Regions from separate parts of the Mucilaginibacter gossypii genome, predicted to be linked through region 2. Evidence: riboswitches for the same ligand, from Rfam matches in the RefSeq annotation. Region 2 holds a riboswitch; the other holds the start of a gene.
The links. Region 2 has a riboswitch for cobalamin ahead of metE (5-methyltetrahydropteroyltriglutamate--homocysteine S-methyltransferase). Riboswitches for the same ligand answer to the same signal wherever they lie in the genome.
Positions count from the first base shown of each region.

Region 1 (7,741 bases), 470 kb from region 2:
AAGGCAAATATCATATTTAATCTTTTATTTAGCATTTACATGATAGTTAGCCTTACTATAATCCGATACCGCAAGCTGTTTGTTCCTTTTGCCCTGTTGGCTATGGCTATTCATCGCCTTCCCCTATTGATGCAAAAAGGATGCAGTTTTTACAAACTTCTTGGCTCTGGAAAAAACGGAACATTTGACCTTGAACCCGACTGGCAACAATGGGGCTTGTTGGCTTGCTGGGATAGCAGGGAAAATTTTGACGCATTTTATAACAGGTCGTTCGTCCCATCCTGGTGGAAGCTGTTAGGTACTGAAAGCTGGACTATGATTTGTCAGCCCCTGCAAAGCCACGGGAGTTGGGATGGAAAAGAGCCATTCGGCAAGCCCGATGCAAGCGACATTAATGGCCCAGTCGCCGTACTCACACGCGCAACAATCAAACTTAGCAGGTTAAAGAATTTCTGGGCTAATGTAGATACCGTTGCAAACATAATGACATCCGCTCCCGGATATATAAATTCATTTGGCGTTGGCGAAGCTCCGGTATACAGACAAGCTACATTTTCTGTTTGGGAAAGCCTGGAACACGTCAAAGCTTTTGCATATAAAAGCCCCGAACATGCCGAAGTAATTAAAAAGACAAGAAGCGAAGGCTGGTATAGCGAAGAGCTTTTTGCGCGGTTTAAACCAATCGCGAGCTTTGGCACCATTTACGGAAAAGATCCGCTGAACGGTTTATTGAATAAATAAAAAAGACATGAGAATTATTGCAGAACTTCCCCATCCGGATTTTAAAATCTCTATCCTGAATATGAACAATAAGTTTATTGTAAAGGTAGAGCAGGGCTCCCTTGAGCAGAGTTACAAGATCCCGGAAATGGATTTAACCGACGGGGTTAACAGCGTTTTTGAGTTGCTTGATGAAGAGTTTTTAAAAAAGATAGCTGCCCGATTTATCGACATGCGTAACGATTATAAAGACGCTTATTTTAGATATAACTATTGAAACAAGGTCATTAATACTGTTGATAATCAGATTTTTGCAAAAAAGTATTATTCTAAACAGAATTTAATTTGGCAAAATAAAGGCTTTTTAAATTATGCTTGTCTTTATTTTACACCATATCTAAATAATAGATTTAATAAAATAAACTTAATATATTGATAATTAATATTTTATAATATAAAACGAAATTTTATTCTGCGTTGATTTTAATGGAATAAATGAAAGGTCAAGCCAATAACAGGTCGCAATACCAAAAACCGGAAGGTTTGGTATCGGTAGCAGAAACGCAGTAATCATCGGCGTTTTTCGGCGCTGCGTATTCCTTAAAAATTTTCACCCCTGTTTTGTATTCAATTGGGTTTTTAAATATCGGCCCTTTAAAAGTGAAGGTGTGGAACTCCCCGTTTTCGCCGCAACCGTCAACATCGTCAGGCAACGCATCAATTAACTCGCGGCTGATCTCTTTACCAACAATGCGTTCCAAACGTTGCTGGGTACAGGCTATCACAGTTCCGAAACCGAGGTTCAAAAATTCATTTATCAATTCGGATGTATCCCTTTTCCATAAGGGGTAAATACCTCTGAGCCCAACCTCGCTTAACCGTGCATCGCGGTAATCTTTTAGGTCCTGCAAAAATATATCTCCAAAAACGGAATGGGTTACACCTTCATTTTTAAACCGGTTTAAATGGTATCGCATTACATCGTCATATTCCTGCATGCCCGGTATTTCGGGCAGGCGTATCTGATATAATGGAATGCCGATAGCTTCTGTTTGTTTAGTCAGTAATTCCGTCCTTACACCATGCATGGAAATCCTGTCGGCTGCATCATTGATCGTAGTTACAAGATAGGCGATTTCAAGATCCGGATTTTGCAGGCAATGATATAAAGCGAGGGCGCTGTCTTTACCGCCGCTCCAATTGAAGATACACTTCATATTTAATTATTGAATTAGAAAGTTAATGAATTATTGATTTTAATCTTTTAATAATTGGTTCACTAATTCAGGTACGCCAACTGTTGCTTTTTCCTGGATTTTAATAACCGGCCCTTTAACATTTACAAAAGGTATATTGGGATCGATAATATACTTTGGCGCCTCGCGGTCAACATAGCCGATTAGCCCTGCCGCCGGGTAGACAGCAAGCGAAGAACCGACAAGCATAAATACATCAGCCCCTGCACATATCGCAGCTGCATGTTCCATCATCGGTACAGCCTCGCCAAACCACACTACATGTGCACGCAATTGCGAGCCTAATTCACAAAGCTCTCCCATTTTAATTTCCCACCCATCGATAGGATAAGTAAGTTCTGGTTTGATACTTGATTGCGAACGGGTAATAATACCGTGCAAATGCACCACATTAGTTGATCCAGCCCTTTCATGCAGGTCATCTATATTTTGAGTAATGATGGTTACCCTATACTTTTCTTCGAGCGCAGCAAGTGCATAGTGGGCCGCATTAGGTTTTGCTTCCAATACAGATTTACGGCGCTCGTTATAAAATTGCTGCACCATAACCGGGTTATGCTCCCAGGCTTCGGGTGTAGCAACATCTTCAATATTATAGCCCTCCCAAAGACCATCGCTGTCCCTGAATGTTTTTAAGCCACTTTCAGCACTGATACCGGCTCCGGTCAATATTACTATGTTTTTCATTTTGATTTAAGTAGAAAGGCTGGTTAGGCCATAAAAAAAGCGGATCGTTTTTCAACAATCCGCTTTAAATTTAAGTTCATTTATCTTATAAAGCCAATTGCTTTTTATCCTGCAAAAAAGTGTACTTATTTTTCGCCAACTCAAAGCCGCCAAAAAGTATTGCACTAAATACCAATGTACCCAATGCCATGTTTTTCTCAAACGGAATAGCCTTAATCAATGATTCACCGTAGCCAGCTAAGGTATGCGGATAAAGCGTGCCGTATAACCATGGCAAATCAGTAATTAACCAATGAATTAAAACTGCTGCAATTGAGCCTAAAAGCACGTTAATAACATTCACCCTTTCAAGCAAAGTACCAACAAGTACCATGAATGCAAAGCATAGGTAAACCCAGACTGCTCCACCATACCATAAAGTTAACTTTCCAGTATACAGGTAATTGATTATAATATCGGTTGAAAACAGCGTAAGCAACACTGTTGCATAACCTTTCCACTTTGAGGTAAAATAAGCACCGCCAAATAACGCAATAGCACCTACCGGATTGAAATTGCTCAATTCTTTATACTTAAATGCTAAAAGCCTGAATGCGGCTGCAACCAGGATCATCAGGATCAGGAACAGGTTGCGGTTGGTGTTATCTTTTGCGGTCATGATTTTATATATGGCGTAAAATTACTTAATAATCCGAACAATAAGCAAACGCTATTTAATTTGATACCTGGCACCAAGCATGAAGTTGATACCGCGTGTGTTATATCCTAACCAGTCTACGTACTTAGTATCTAAAACGTTGTTCAGGTCGCCAAAAACGTTTAGATTTTTGGTTGCCTTGTATTCCAGATGTAAATCTACCAGGTTATAGTGTTTCAATGTAATCGCTTTTGAAGGATAAGTTGAAAAATCCTGATCGGTACGGTTGCCTGTATATTTGTAGTTAACGCCAACCTGAAAATCGTTTAAAACATCGTAACTGATGTTGGCACCCAAAGTATTCTTAGGCCTGCGGTAAAGATTGCTGGTTTGTGCACCGGCTTCGTCGGTTAGCTTGCCTGTTACATAAGCGTAATATGCGGATGCGTGAATTTTATTGTTGCTATATTTTAACTCGGTCTCAAAGCCTTTATCTTTTTGCTCTTGTCCGTTTTTATAAAAAGAAGCGTACGGCGGCTGCGATTCAGAGAAAAAGTAAATTACATCTTTGGTATTACGCTTGAAAAACTGCGTATTGAATAACAATGTATTTTTAACAATTTCCCAGTCAAAGCCTGCTTCGTATGATGTGGTGATCTCAGGATTTAATTTAGGATTGCCATACTGAGAAAACAACTGATATAACGAAGGTGATTTGAACGCCGAAGCTATTGTACCAAAAATCTTAAACTGATCGGCAAGGTATAACGATGGGTTGATGGTGTAGGTAAACTTGTCGCCATATTTACTATGGTTATTGTATCTGCCGCCTAACTCCATATGAAAGATATCGTATTTGAAAAACAACGAAGTATAAGCGCTGAATATGTTATTAGTAGCATCACCGGCTTTGATAATACTTGCTGGTGCCTGGTAAGCTGTTGACTCATACAGACTATACTGGCTTGTATTGCTGTATTTAAAACCTGCACCGCTGGTAATGTCCAAATACTTATTCAGTTCATAATTAAACACAGCTTCGGCATTGGTTATACGTCCTGTATTTTTTGTAACCTGGTGGGTTCCGCCATTGTCAGACGGAAGATTGGTGAAATCATTTTGAACCGTATTTTGCGACAGGTTCACGTTCAGGTTACCTTTAGGAAAAATCAGTTTTGCACCTACGCCTCCAAATAAAAAGGTGTTTTTATACGTGTAATCGTTATCATTAGTAAAAGCACCATAAGGCAGGTCGCCAGTGTTGTGGCTTACCTGCAGGTTTCCATTAAGAATAAATTTAGATGAGACATTTTGGCTCAGGTTCACACTGGCCGAACGTTGGTGAAAACCATCTTTCTTAAAATCGCCTTTGCCAGTGGTATCTGTAGCCGCGGCAAAGCCTTTTGAATCGGTATTTGACAGGTTAATGGCTATGCCTGTATTTTTCACCTGTCCAATTAATGAGGCCGACTCTTTAAACGTATTATAGCTGCCGCCTGTTAACTGCAAACCACCGGTCAATCCCTGTTGTTTAGCTTTTTTTATGATGATATTAATAACGCCTGCTACAGCATCAGAACCATAAAGCGTTGAACCACTTCCTTTCAAAATCTCGATATGATCTATCAAATCCACCGAAAGGGCATTAAGATCATAGCTGCCGTCTATACCGGATGCGTTATTTACCGGGAAGCCATCAACCAGGATAAGGGTATTGCCAGATGAAGCTCCGCGCAGGAAAACCGATGTGCTGATACCGGGGGCATTATTTGCACCTGAAAAAGTTATACCGGCAACCGTATTTAATAATTGAGGTAATGATTTACCCTGCGATTTATTGATTTCATCTGCAGAGATTATTGTAACAACGCGGCCAATGTCTGACAGTTTTTTAGGCGAACGGCTTGCAGTTACTACTACCGTATTGAGTGTGCGTGTGGTATCCTGTGCATATGCTGCTGAGGTAGATAAACCAACAGCTAACAAACCGAATCCCAAAGTAATTTTAGCGTACTTTTTTTCCATGTATGATTGATATGTGTAAAATAATAATGCAGCCTTAATAGCATACACGGAAATGAATAAAATGAAAACACGCCAAACGAAGAGCATTCACATTCAAGCTTCAATCCCCGAAAGCTATGAATAACATATAATGCCTTGGCAGGTCTTCTGACTTGCTCCCCTTTTGCCTGGCCTTCCCCCCTGTTTTACAGTAAGTGGCTATATAGATTTGGCAACGGTTATGGAACTTACAGCTGCGGGACAGTTACGGATTTACACCGTATTCCCTTTTAATTCATTAAGCAAATAATGAAACCTAAAGCGCTGCAAAAGTACAATAAGTATCCGTTAACCTCAAATTACATAACTATATTTATCATGATGAAATATCTCTGTATTTTACTGCTGATCATGAGCACACTTAACGGTTTTGCCCAACAACCCGATACCGTTTTTTTTAAGGGCTTATTACATGAACATCCTGAATTATTTTCAGGTATCCTAAACCATCCCACACAAAATGAAGTACAGATACTATACACCCGGATAGACAGGGATAGAAACAACACCCCTCACTTTACCTCATATAGTTATCACCTCAACGCGCAGCATTATTTTTATCCGGCGAGTACAGTAAAACTTCCTACAGCCATATTTGCCCTTGAAAAGTTGAATGAGCTGAAGGTGCAAGGCTTAAACCCCAAGTCGGTGATGATTACAGATAGCTCATTTTCCGGCCAAACCAAGGTACGTGTGGACACATCATCTGCAACAGGTCTCCCATCTATTGAAAACTACATTAAAAAAATCTTGCTGGTGAGCGATAACGATGCGTACAACCGCCTGTACGAATTTGTTGGCCGGGCGGAGATCAATCAAAAACTAAAAAAATATCACCTTAATAACACTCGTATTGTAGGCAGGCTGGCTATTGGCGATGCGGGAGAAAGCACCCGGCATACCAACCCTATTGATTTTTATAACGGCGATAAATTGATTTATCAGAAACCTGCATTATATGATGCCTCGAACTACCCTATGCACCTGGAAAATATGTTGCAGGGCAAAGCCTATTTAGATAGCAGCGACCGGCTCGTCAATAAACCGCTTGACTTTTCTGAAAAGAATATTTACGCTCTTGCCGATCAGCAGATGGTGCTTAAACGATTGTTATTCCCTGAAACTTTCCCAAAAGCTGAGCGCTTTAACTTAACAGCAGACGACTATCGCTTCATTTATCGTTACATGAGCACCTTCCCCACCGAAAACACTAAACCTACTTATCACCGCCCCGAATATTTTCCAGCTTATTGCAAGTTTTTGTTTTATGGCGGGGATAGCACGGCAGTTATTAATCCCAATATCAGGATCTTTAATAAAGTTGGCGATAGCTATGGTTATGATATTGATAATGCATATATCGTAGATTTTAAAAACAATGTTGAGTTTATGCTCAGTGCAGTCGTGCAATCAAATGAAGATGGGATACTGAACGATAATAAATACGAGTACACAACGGTATGCCTGCCTTTCCTGAAAAACCTTGGCCAGGTGATATACCAATATGAACTCAAACGCCCTAAAAAATACCTGCCCCATTTAACTAAATTTAAATTTACCTATAGCAAAAAGCAATAAAATTCACTTCTGGAAAACTTAGTAGCCCTAAAGGTGTTTTAAAAACGATAACTATTTAAAAACCTATGGCAACTACAATAGTAAAATATACCGACAACTTCCCTGTGCTTTATGGAGATGACCGCATAAACCTGAATTGGCCCGAACGCTTTACGTCCATCGCAGGTGGTATGAAGCTCGGTTTCTCAGGTTTTAAAAATATTTTCAAAAATCCATTTGCAAGTATCGTAAAAATAGGTGCCGGTGGCTATTTGTTAAACAGGGGCATCACAGGGCATTGTGAGCTTTACAAACGTATTGGTAAACTATCCACCAATCCCATAAATGTAAATATTCGTTCGTCGTTTATTGTGAATAAACCCCGGCAAAAGGTTTATGAATTTTGGCGCAAGCTGGATAACCTGCCCCTTTTTATGAAACACCTGGAAAGTGTGGAGGTCATCGACTCTAAATATTCACACTGGGTTTTGAAGCTTCCCAAAAATGTAGCTACAATCAGCTGGCATGCCGAAATTGTCCATGACGAACCTAATGAAGTGATCGGCTGGAGTTCGCTGTCTGATTCAATGATTAACAATGCCGGTAAAGTACGCTTTCAGGATACGGTTGATGGGCAGGGTACCATTGTTGATGTAGTCATCAGCTATCAGCCTCCGGCAGGTGGTGTAGGCGCAGGCATAGCCAAAATACTAAACCCGGTATTCAAAAATATGGTTGATAAGGATATTCAAAACTTTAAACAGTATATGGATATCAATAACGATCCGGATGAATTTGTTGAAGTAATTGTCGTCAAATA
Region 1 is NZ_CP071878.2:2,063,692-2,071,432, reverse strand. It holds gene J3L18_RS08735 (DUF3291 domain-containing protein) at 40-741, shown strand; gene J3L18_RS08730 (hypothetical protein) at 749-997, shown strand; gene J3L18_RS08725 (Dph6-related ATP pyrophosphatase) at 1,224-1,937, opposite strand; gene J3L18_RS08720 (SIR2 family NAD-dependent protein deacylase) at 1,977-2,663, opposite strand; gene J3L18_RS08715 (DUF6580 family putative transport protein) at 2,749-3,321, opposite strand; gene J3L18_RS08710 (TonB-dependent receptor plug domain-containing protein) at 3,373-5,325, opposite strand; cobalamin riboswitch at 5,446-5,640, opposite strand; gene J3L18_RS08705 (serine hydrolase) at 5,614-6,942, shown strand; gene J3L18_RS08700 (SRPBCC family protein) at 7,008-7,741, shown strand, end outside.
Region 1: it holds a riboswitch for cobalamin, as region 2 does, so the genes downstream of both, J3L18_RS08710 (TonB-dependent receptor plug domain-containing protein) here and metE (5-methyltetrahydropteroyltriglutamate--homocysteine S-methyltransferase) in region 2, are expected to answer to the same signal.

Region 2 (7,741 bases):
GCTTTTTGAAGCAGGAGAAATAAAATAGATGCAAAAGGCTGAACGCAGAAAGCCAAAAGCTTTTGATTATCAGCACCGGGCTTGTACTATTACTTACCTTTCCTGATTGCTTCAAGTATCGTTTTCATTTTTTCCTGAGCTGCGGTCGAGCTGATCTCATGCTTCATAACCATCAGGCATTTACGGCAAAGGCAATCCGGGTAGGTTAAGCGGATATAATCGCGCTCCTGGTCGGTAAAGCTGATGCCCTGGCACTGGCACAACAGGATGCTGCCTACTTTGCATTCAAAGGGCTCTTTACACCGGGGGCAGTGTTTATTTTCATGCTTTGTCATATTAAGTATTTAAATCCCGTGGCCCTTTAGGCCTGTCAGTCTGAGTGTTTAAATCCAGAGGCCTCTGAAGGTGAAATGACAAAAGAGGGACTGTCAGTCTGAGCCTGTCGAAGACTCGCGCGCAGAGGCCTAACCACCATGCTTCGACAGGCTCAACATGACACCCATTTTTTAATTATACCTATAAAACTATTGTGTACCCGTAAGGATACACAGTAGTTTTTTTATTTAAGCAGTTACATTGCTGATAACATTCTCGCGGACAGCTTTCGCGGCTTCAACCATCTCTGTTAAGGCTTTTTGGGTTTCATCCCAGCCCCGTGTTTTTAAGCCACAATCGGGATTTACCCAAAGCTGGGCATCGGGTATTACGGCCTGGGCGCGTTTAAGCAAACGGATCATTTCCTCCCTGTTGGGCACACGCGGCGAATGGATATCATATACACCGGGGCCAATTTCATTAGGATACTTAAAATCGGCAAAAACATCCAGCAGCTCCATTTGCGAGCGCGATGTTTCTATCGTGATCACATCGGCATCCATGTCGGCTATGCTTTTAATGATATCATTAAACTCCGAATAGCACATGTGCGTGTGGATCTGTGTACTGTCCTGAACGCCGCTTGCCGAAATCCTGAAAGCTTTAACTGCCCAGTCGAGGTAATTTGCCCTGTCATCCCTGCGAAGCGGTAATCCTTCACGAATGGCCGGTTCATCTATCTGGATGATCTTGATACCGGCGCTTTCCAGGTCACAAACTTCATCACGAATGGCCAATGCTATCTGCGTACAGGTCTCGGAACGGGGTTGGTCATTGCGCACAAACGACCATTGCAAAATAGTTACCGGGCCGGTTAACATACCCTTCATCCATTTTGAGGTTAGTGATTGCGCATAAGCCGACCATTTTACCGTCATAGGCTGTGGCCTTGATACATCGCCATAAATAACCGGTGGCTTAACACAGCGACTGCCATAGCTTTGCACCCAGCCATTTTGTGTAAAGGTAAAACCGGCCAGTTGTTCGCCAAAGTACTCAACCATATCATTGCGTTCAAACTCGCCATGGACCAGCACATCCAACCCTATCTCTTCCTGCCATTTTATAGCTTTTTCAGTTTCGGTAGCTATCAGTTTATTATACTCCCCCAGTGTTATCGCGCCTTTTTTCAATTGGGCACGCCAGCTTCGTACTTCGGCTGTTTGCGGGAACGAACCAATAGTTGTGGTAGCAAAAAGCGGCAGGTCAAGCAGTTGCTGCTGCTGTTCTTTCCGGGCAGGAAAAGCACTTATACGCTTTGCATCATTTTCGGTGATGGCGCTTACACGCTGTTTAACCGCCGGGTTATGGATCAGTGCAGATGTTCGGCGGGCCTCGTTTGCCTGCCGGTTTTTTGCCAGCTGATGCAGGCTGCTATCGCTCACCACATCTTCCGATAATTTGCTGAGCAATACCACTTCGTTTATTTTCTGCCGCGCAAAAGCCAGCCACTGCTTAATTTCGGGAGTAAGCACTTCATCGTTGGTTTCATTTTGCAGATCGCATGGCGAATGGATCAATGAGCATGAAGGTGCTATCCAAACGCGGTCGGCACCTAATTTATCCTTAGCGCTCTTTATAATGACCAGCGAGTTAACAAAATCATTTTTCCAGATATTGCGCCCGTCAACAACACCTAAAGAAAGAATAGTTTTTTGGGGCAGATGTTCCATTACTTCATCTAATTGCTGAGGCGCCCGCACTAAATCGACATGTAAAACATCAATAGGTAAAGTTGCCGCTAATTGAGTGTTATCGCCCAGGCGTTCAAAATAAGTTGCCAAAACTATCTTCAGGAAAGGAAATTCTTTCCGCAATTGCTTATAGGTATCTTTAAATACCTCCTGTTGTTTTTCGCTTAAATCAAGCGCTAAAAACGGTTCATCAAACTGGACCCATTCGGCACCCAAAGCTTTAAGCTTATTCAGGATGTCAAAATAAACAGGCAGCAGATTTTTGATCAGGTCTATCCTATCGAAACCAGCCTCTTTCTCTTTGCCTAACAACAGGTACGATACAGGGCCAAGCAATACCGGCTTGCTAACGATGCCCAACTGTTTAGCCTCATAAAACTCATCGATAACTTTGGTGGAGAAAAGTTTAAACTGCTGATCTTTATAAAACTCGGGTACTATGTAATGATAATTGGTATCAAACCATTTAGTCATTTCCATAGCTACCACATCCAATCCATCTTTTTGATAGCCGCGGGCCATAGCAAAATACAGATCGAGTTCGGTATTGCCTTTTTGACTAATCACTTCATGATAGCGTTTAGGAATAGCGCCAAACATCAGTGAATGATCAAGCACCTGGTCATAAAATGAAAAATCATTTGATGGAATAAGGTCAATCCCGGCTTCTTTTTGCAGCAGCCAGTTTTCTTCCCTTATGTATTTACCCACGGTAAGCACATTTTTTAAGCCCGTTTTGCCTGCCCAGTAATTTTCGCAGACTTTTTTCAATTCGCGCCGGCTACCAATACGCGGGTAACCTAAATTTTGCGTTAGCATTCTTTTAATTGATTAAATGAATAAATCGGTTAAAAGCCCTTTCAGCTAAGCTTCGTAATGTTTTGTGATATGTAAAATATGGAGAGAATATATGGGCACAGCCTGTCATAACGGGCCATGGACCCATACAGGCAAGTAATCATAACCCAGACCAAGCTTCATACCGCGAAAGCATTGTCAATTCAGTATTAGGCAGGTCTCCTGACTTGTAACATTTTTGCCGCCCTTCCCATCCCTGTTTATCAGGACAGTGGACATTACTGGCAAAAACCTTTGTGTTACTTACAGTTGCGCGACAGTTCGTGATTTACACACGATTCCCTATTAATCTACAATTAAGTAAAACCTATACCGGTTGATGAAGTAAAGTAAAGAACTTATCGGGGCAAATATAATGATCTGCCGGCTGAATATTCAGGTTATTTATTGGTTAAATTGTAGGTTATACCATGATCAACAAATAAGTTAGGCTGTCAAACCGTTGAATTGTACCGTTCTTATGTATCATTGTAAAACAGGTGAAGCCGATAATTAATTACCGGCTTCACCTGTTATTTAAGGCAATATCACTCAGCTTATACCGCTACCTCAGCAGTTAAAATAACAGCAGCTTCTTCTTGTTTTTGGTGCGAAGCCCTCGCTTTGACGAAAAGCACCAGGGTAATAACAGCCAGTATCGCGAACGATAGATAAGCGGTTCCTAATAACTGCTGATTTTTGATGGCCATAATATTTACAATGCCATAGCTAAAAAATGAAGTGATAATATAAAGCGAGCCGCCGGTTACTCCGCTTGCAATACCCGCATTTTTTGAAAAACGGCCTAAACAGTAAGCAAATATATTATTGAATATAAAGCCCGATAACAGGTGAACCAATGCTGTAAAGGCCATCAGCGTAAATAAATTTGTTTTAATCCCTGCTGTAAACACCATTAAAGCGGCAAAGCCTAATTGCAGTGCAAGCGCTATAGATACTTTTTTGATAAGCGGTTTCCTGATGAGGGTTTTTGAAATAATACCGCCCGCCATCAATGATACCCCCGAAAGCAGCGAACAATAACCGGTTACCACAGGCGACAAATGAAATACGTGCTCAATTATAAAAGGGCTACTCATACCATAAACCACCAGCATGGCATAGCTCAGGGAGATCAGGATGAGGCCCAGGGAAAAATCACGGGTTTTAATGGTAGCCAGGTAAACCTGCAGAATACTTTTAGCTTTGAACGGGTGATAATTTTTTAATGATTCGCCACCGTATACCAGCTCTAAAACAAGTAGTGAAAGAGTGGCTATCCCCAGGAAAAGGAAGTTGGATTCCCAGCCAAAAGCAGCTTCAAGGTAACCTCCAATAAATGGTGCTACAATAGGCGCGGTTGCCCAAATGATAGAAAAAAGGCTGGTATAATGTTTAAGCTGCTCGCCCGAGTACATATCTACAAAGTATGCCCTCTTCCCTACTACAATAAGCGCTACCGTGATGCCCTGCAAAATACGCATGGCATAAATAAGCTCGATATTATGGCAGATAGCTATGACAAAACTTGCAAATGCAAACACCAGTAAAGAGACAGTACCAATACGGTACCGGCCAAAACTATCAAGCAAGCTGCCAACAAACAATTGACTAACGCCCGAACTGATCATAAACGCGATGAGCGAAAGCTGAACGGCCGAATTATTGACAGCTAATTCCCTGGCCATAGAAGGCAGGGAAGGTATATAAATATCAGTTGCAAAACCAGAAAGCGGGATCAGCGCGAACGCTAAAATTGTGCTGATGCCCCTGTGGTGTTCTTTTATAATTTTCATAGCTTAATGTTGAAATTTAACAGATCGTAAAAACAGTATACTGTGCGTTTTTATTTAAAACAAAAGTAGACTAATTGGTTTATTAAATAAAACCTTTTGGTCTACTTTTAACCATATTTACATTGCTGTGTCAATCACTGCTTAGCCGGCTTATAAATACAGGCATTCATAAGATAAGTGTAAAAAAATCAACCTAAAGTTATACATTTACAAACCAAACACGAAAATAAAACACTAGCTGACAGACATTTACAAATAATAAAACATTCAGTTAATTTCAACAGGCAATCAACGGCCTTTATTTTTTTTAAACCATTTAGTCTATATTTGCATAGTAAATAACTGAAGATGAGCAAAGGCGAGCAAAAAAGGCAATTCATTATTGAGCAAGCAGCGATTTTATTTAATGAGAGGGGAATTGCCGGCACTTCGGTTGATGAGGTACTTGAAGTTGCCAATACCAGTAAGGGATGTTTTTATGGCCATTTTGAAAGCAAAGACGAGCTGGCACAAGCCGCTGTTGATTACCTTTTAGGAAAACTAAACGACAGAAGGAACAACACAGTAAGCAAACATAAAACTGCCATTGCCAAGATCAATGCCGCTTTAGACAACAGCAAAAATCCATTGAAAAGCTATATTGAAGGCGGCTGCCCGATAGTTAATTTTTCGACAGAGACGGATGATACTAACCCGGCCATCAAAAAAAAGTTAAAAGACATGGTTGATACCGCAATAACAACCTATGCCAATATTATTCAGGACGGAATTGAAAACGGGGAACTCTCAAACGCCATAAATCCCGTTGAATTTGCAACCCGGATGATGCTTTCGATAGAAGGAGGCAACGCGATCTGCAGGGTATTAAACAGCACAAAACCAATGCAGATCATGATCAAAAGCCTGAAAACTGAACTAGCATCATATGCCCTGGAAAAAGCATAAACACACTATGGCTTTGCAATAGCCTCATTGATTAATTGTTCGGCCTGCGCACTCCCCGGGCCGGGAGCGTCAAAACTGAGCATTTTGCCTTCTTTATCAATCAGTATATATTTTGGAATTGCATAGGCTATGTATGATTGTGCAACTGTACCGTCTTTGTCATAAAGCTGCAGCCAGTCCGGCTTTTCTTCTTTGAGTGCATTTCGCCATTCCTTTTCTCCGTCATGTACGGCAATACTGACAAAAGCAACCTGCGGATTAGCTTTGAACTTGTCGCTTAGCTTTTTATATGCAGGCATCTCCTGGCGACATGGCCCGCACCAGCTGGCCCAAAGATCAATATAAATAACTTTTCCTTTAAAATCGGCCAAGTTAAAAACCTTGCCACGGTCGCTGGGCAAAGTAAATGCCGGGGCCGGCTTCCCAATTTGCACCTGCATCAGCTGGAGCTTTTTTTCGGTAAAATTCCCGGCGATGTTATTTTTTAAAGCCGGGTTACTTATTGCGTCAATGAATACACGCATCTCCTTTTGGGCTATATTCAATTTTTCAAGAGAGTTAGCACTACCAATTCTTTTTTCAACCTGTCGGTTCAGATAATAGTCCCTAACCTTACCGGTAAAAAGCTGTTTGATTTTGCCAAGTGTGTACCCGGGCTGCTTCACCGATGCCGAATCGCGCAGCAGATCCAGGCGCTGTTCATAAGCATAATAAAGTGGTAAAACCCACGATTTATAATCTTCTGATACTAAATATTCGTCATGCGATATACCTTTTGAAAATGCTGAAGGAGTATTTTTTGATACCAGCTCCCGCATCTGCGCTGCATTGTATTTACTCAAATCAAGGTGCTGAAGCAGCATGTAAAAATTTAAGCTTTGATTATCTAAATCAATCATTTTCTTAAACGTATTGAAATATTGATCCTGCTTTGCCGGCTTGTTAAACACAACATTTAGTAACGAGTCTTCTAACGTCTTGCTTTTTTTAAGGAACGGGATTAACTCATCGGTCTTTAGTTCATACCACGCTGTTTTGTCGTTCCGGGCTACCAGGATTGAATCTAATTTTACACGGTATTGATTGGTTTCGGCACCTATACCGGTTATCTTTTTAGTTTTCGACAGGTTGACGTAATTAATGGCATCACCGGTTATATGGAGATCATAGCCCGGTGCTACATAGATCCGGTTGATTTGGGTATTGTTTTGCTGGATGCTGGTGCGTTGAGGCTTTACTATCTTGTACGTTTTTAAATAAAACTCACCCGAATCATTAAGCCTGATGGTATCCATAAGAAGTTTACCGTTGGCATCTTCAAAAAAGATCTTCAACATCTTTTCGGCCGAATTGCTGAGCTTTCCATGGATAACAAGTGGTTGAACCGGGTTTTGAGCTACTCCCTTGCCGATAAAATAAAATGAAAGCAGGAACAGGATTATTTTTTTCATAGATTAAAGGTAGGTTTAAACAAATATAAAGCTCAGCAGCTTATTTCAATACAACTTCGGGATTTAGTTTGCATGTTATCCCCACCCGGAGACAGACCGGACCAGCGATAGTTCAAAAATGAAACATAGTCCCATCAGCTTTGCCAAATGATAAAAAATTAAAAATTATAATAAAATGCTAAATCGATTTAATTATATTAGTCAAACCAATTTATCTACTTAATGCAAGCAGGAAAAACAACCTGACCATCACCAATTAATCAATGAAATCTGCATGAAACACCTTCTGATTTTAATTTTTTCTGTAACTACCCTTCTCTCATCACAAAACAGTAATGCCCGGTCTGTTCATAAAACTGCACAGGAAAAGACATGGAATGCGCAATGGATCTCCGCACCCGGCATCACCGGAAATGAATACGGCGTTTATTATTTCCGTAAAAACATTGAGCTGACCAACAAACCGGCCGGCTTTATTATTCATGTATCGGCAGATAACCGTTACAAATTGTATGTAAACGGCACATTGGTATCATTAGGCCCGGCAAGGGGCGATACTTTTTACTGGAACTATGAAACCGTCGACCTTGCGCCCTATCTCGTAGCCGGTAAAAATACCGTAGCTGCTTTAGTGTGGAACGAA
Region 2 is NZ_CP071878.2:1,590,643-1,598,383, reverse strand. It holds gene J3L18_RS06825 (SRPBCC family protein) at 1-28, shown strand, start outside; gene J3L18_RS06820 (cysteine-rich CWC family protein) at 90-335, opposite strand; gene metE (5-methyltetrahydropteroyltriglutamate--homocysteine S-methyltransferase) at 564-2,888, opposite strand; cobalamin riboswitch at 3,062-3,253, opposite strand; gene J3L18_RS06810 (MFS transporter) at 3,464-4,702, opposite strand; gene J3L18_RS06805 (TetR/AcrR family transcriptional regulator) at 5,051-5,647, shown strand; gene J3L18_RS06800 (TlpA family protein disulfide reductase) at 5,653-7,098, opposite strand; gene J3L18_RS06795 (alpha-L-rhamnosidase-related protein) at 7,373-7,741, shown strand, end outside.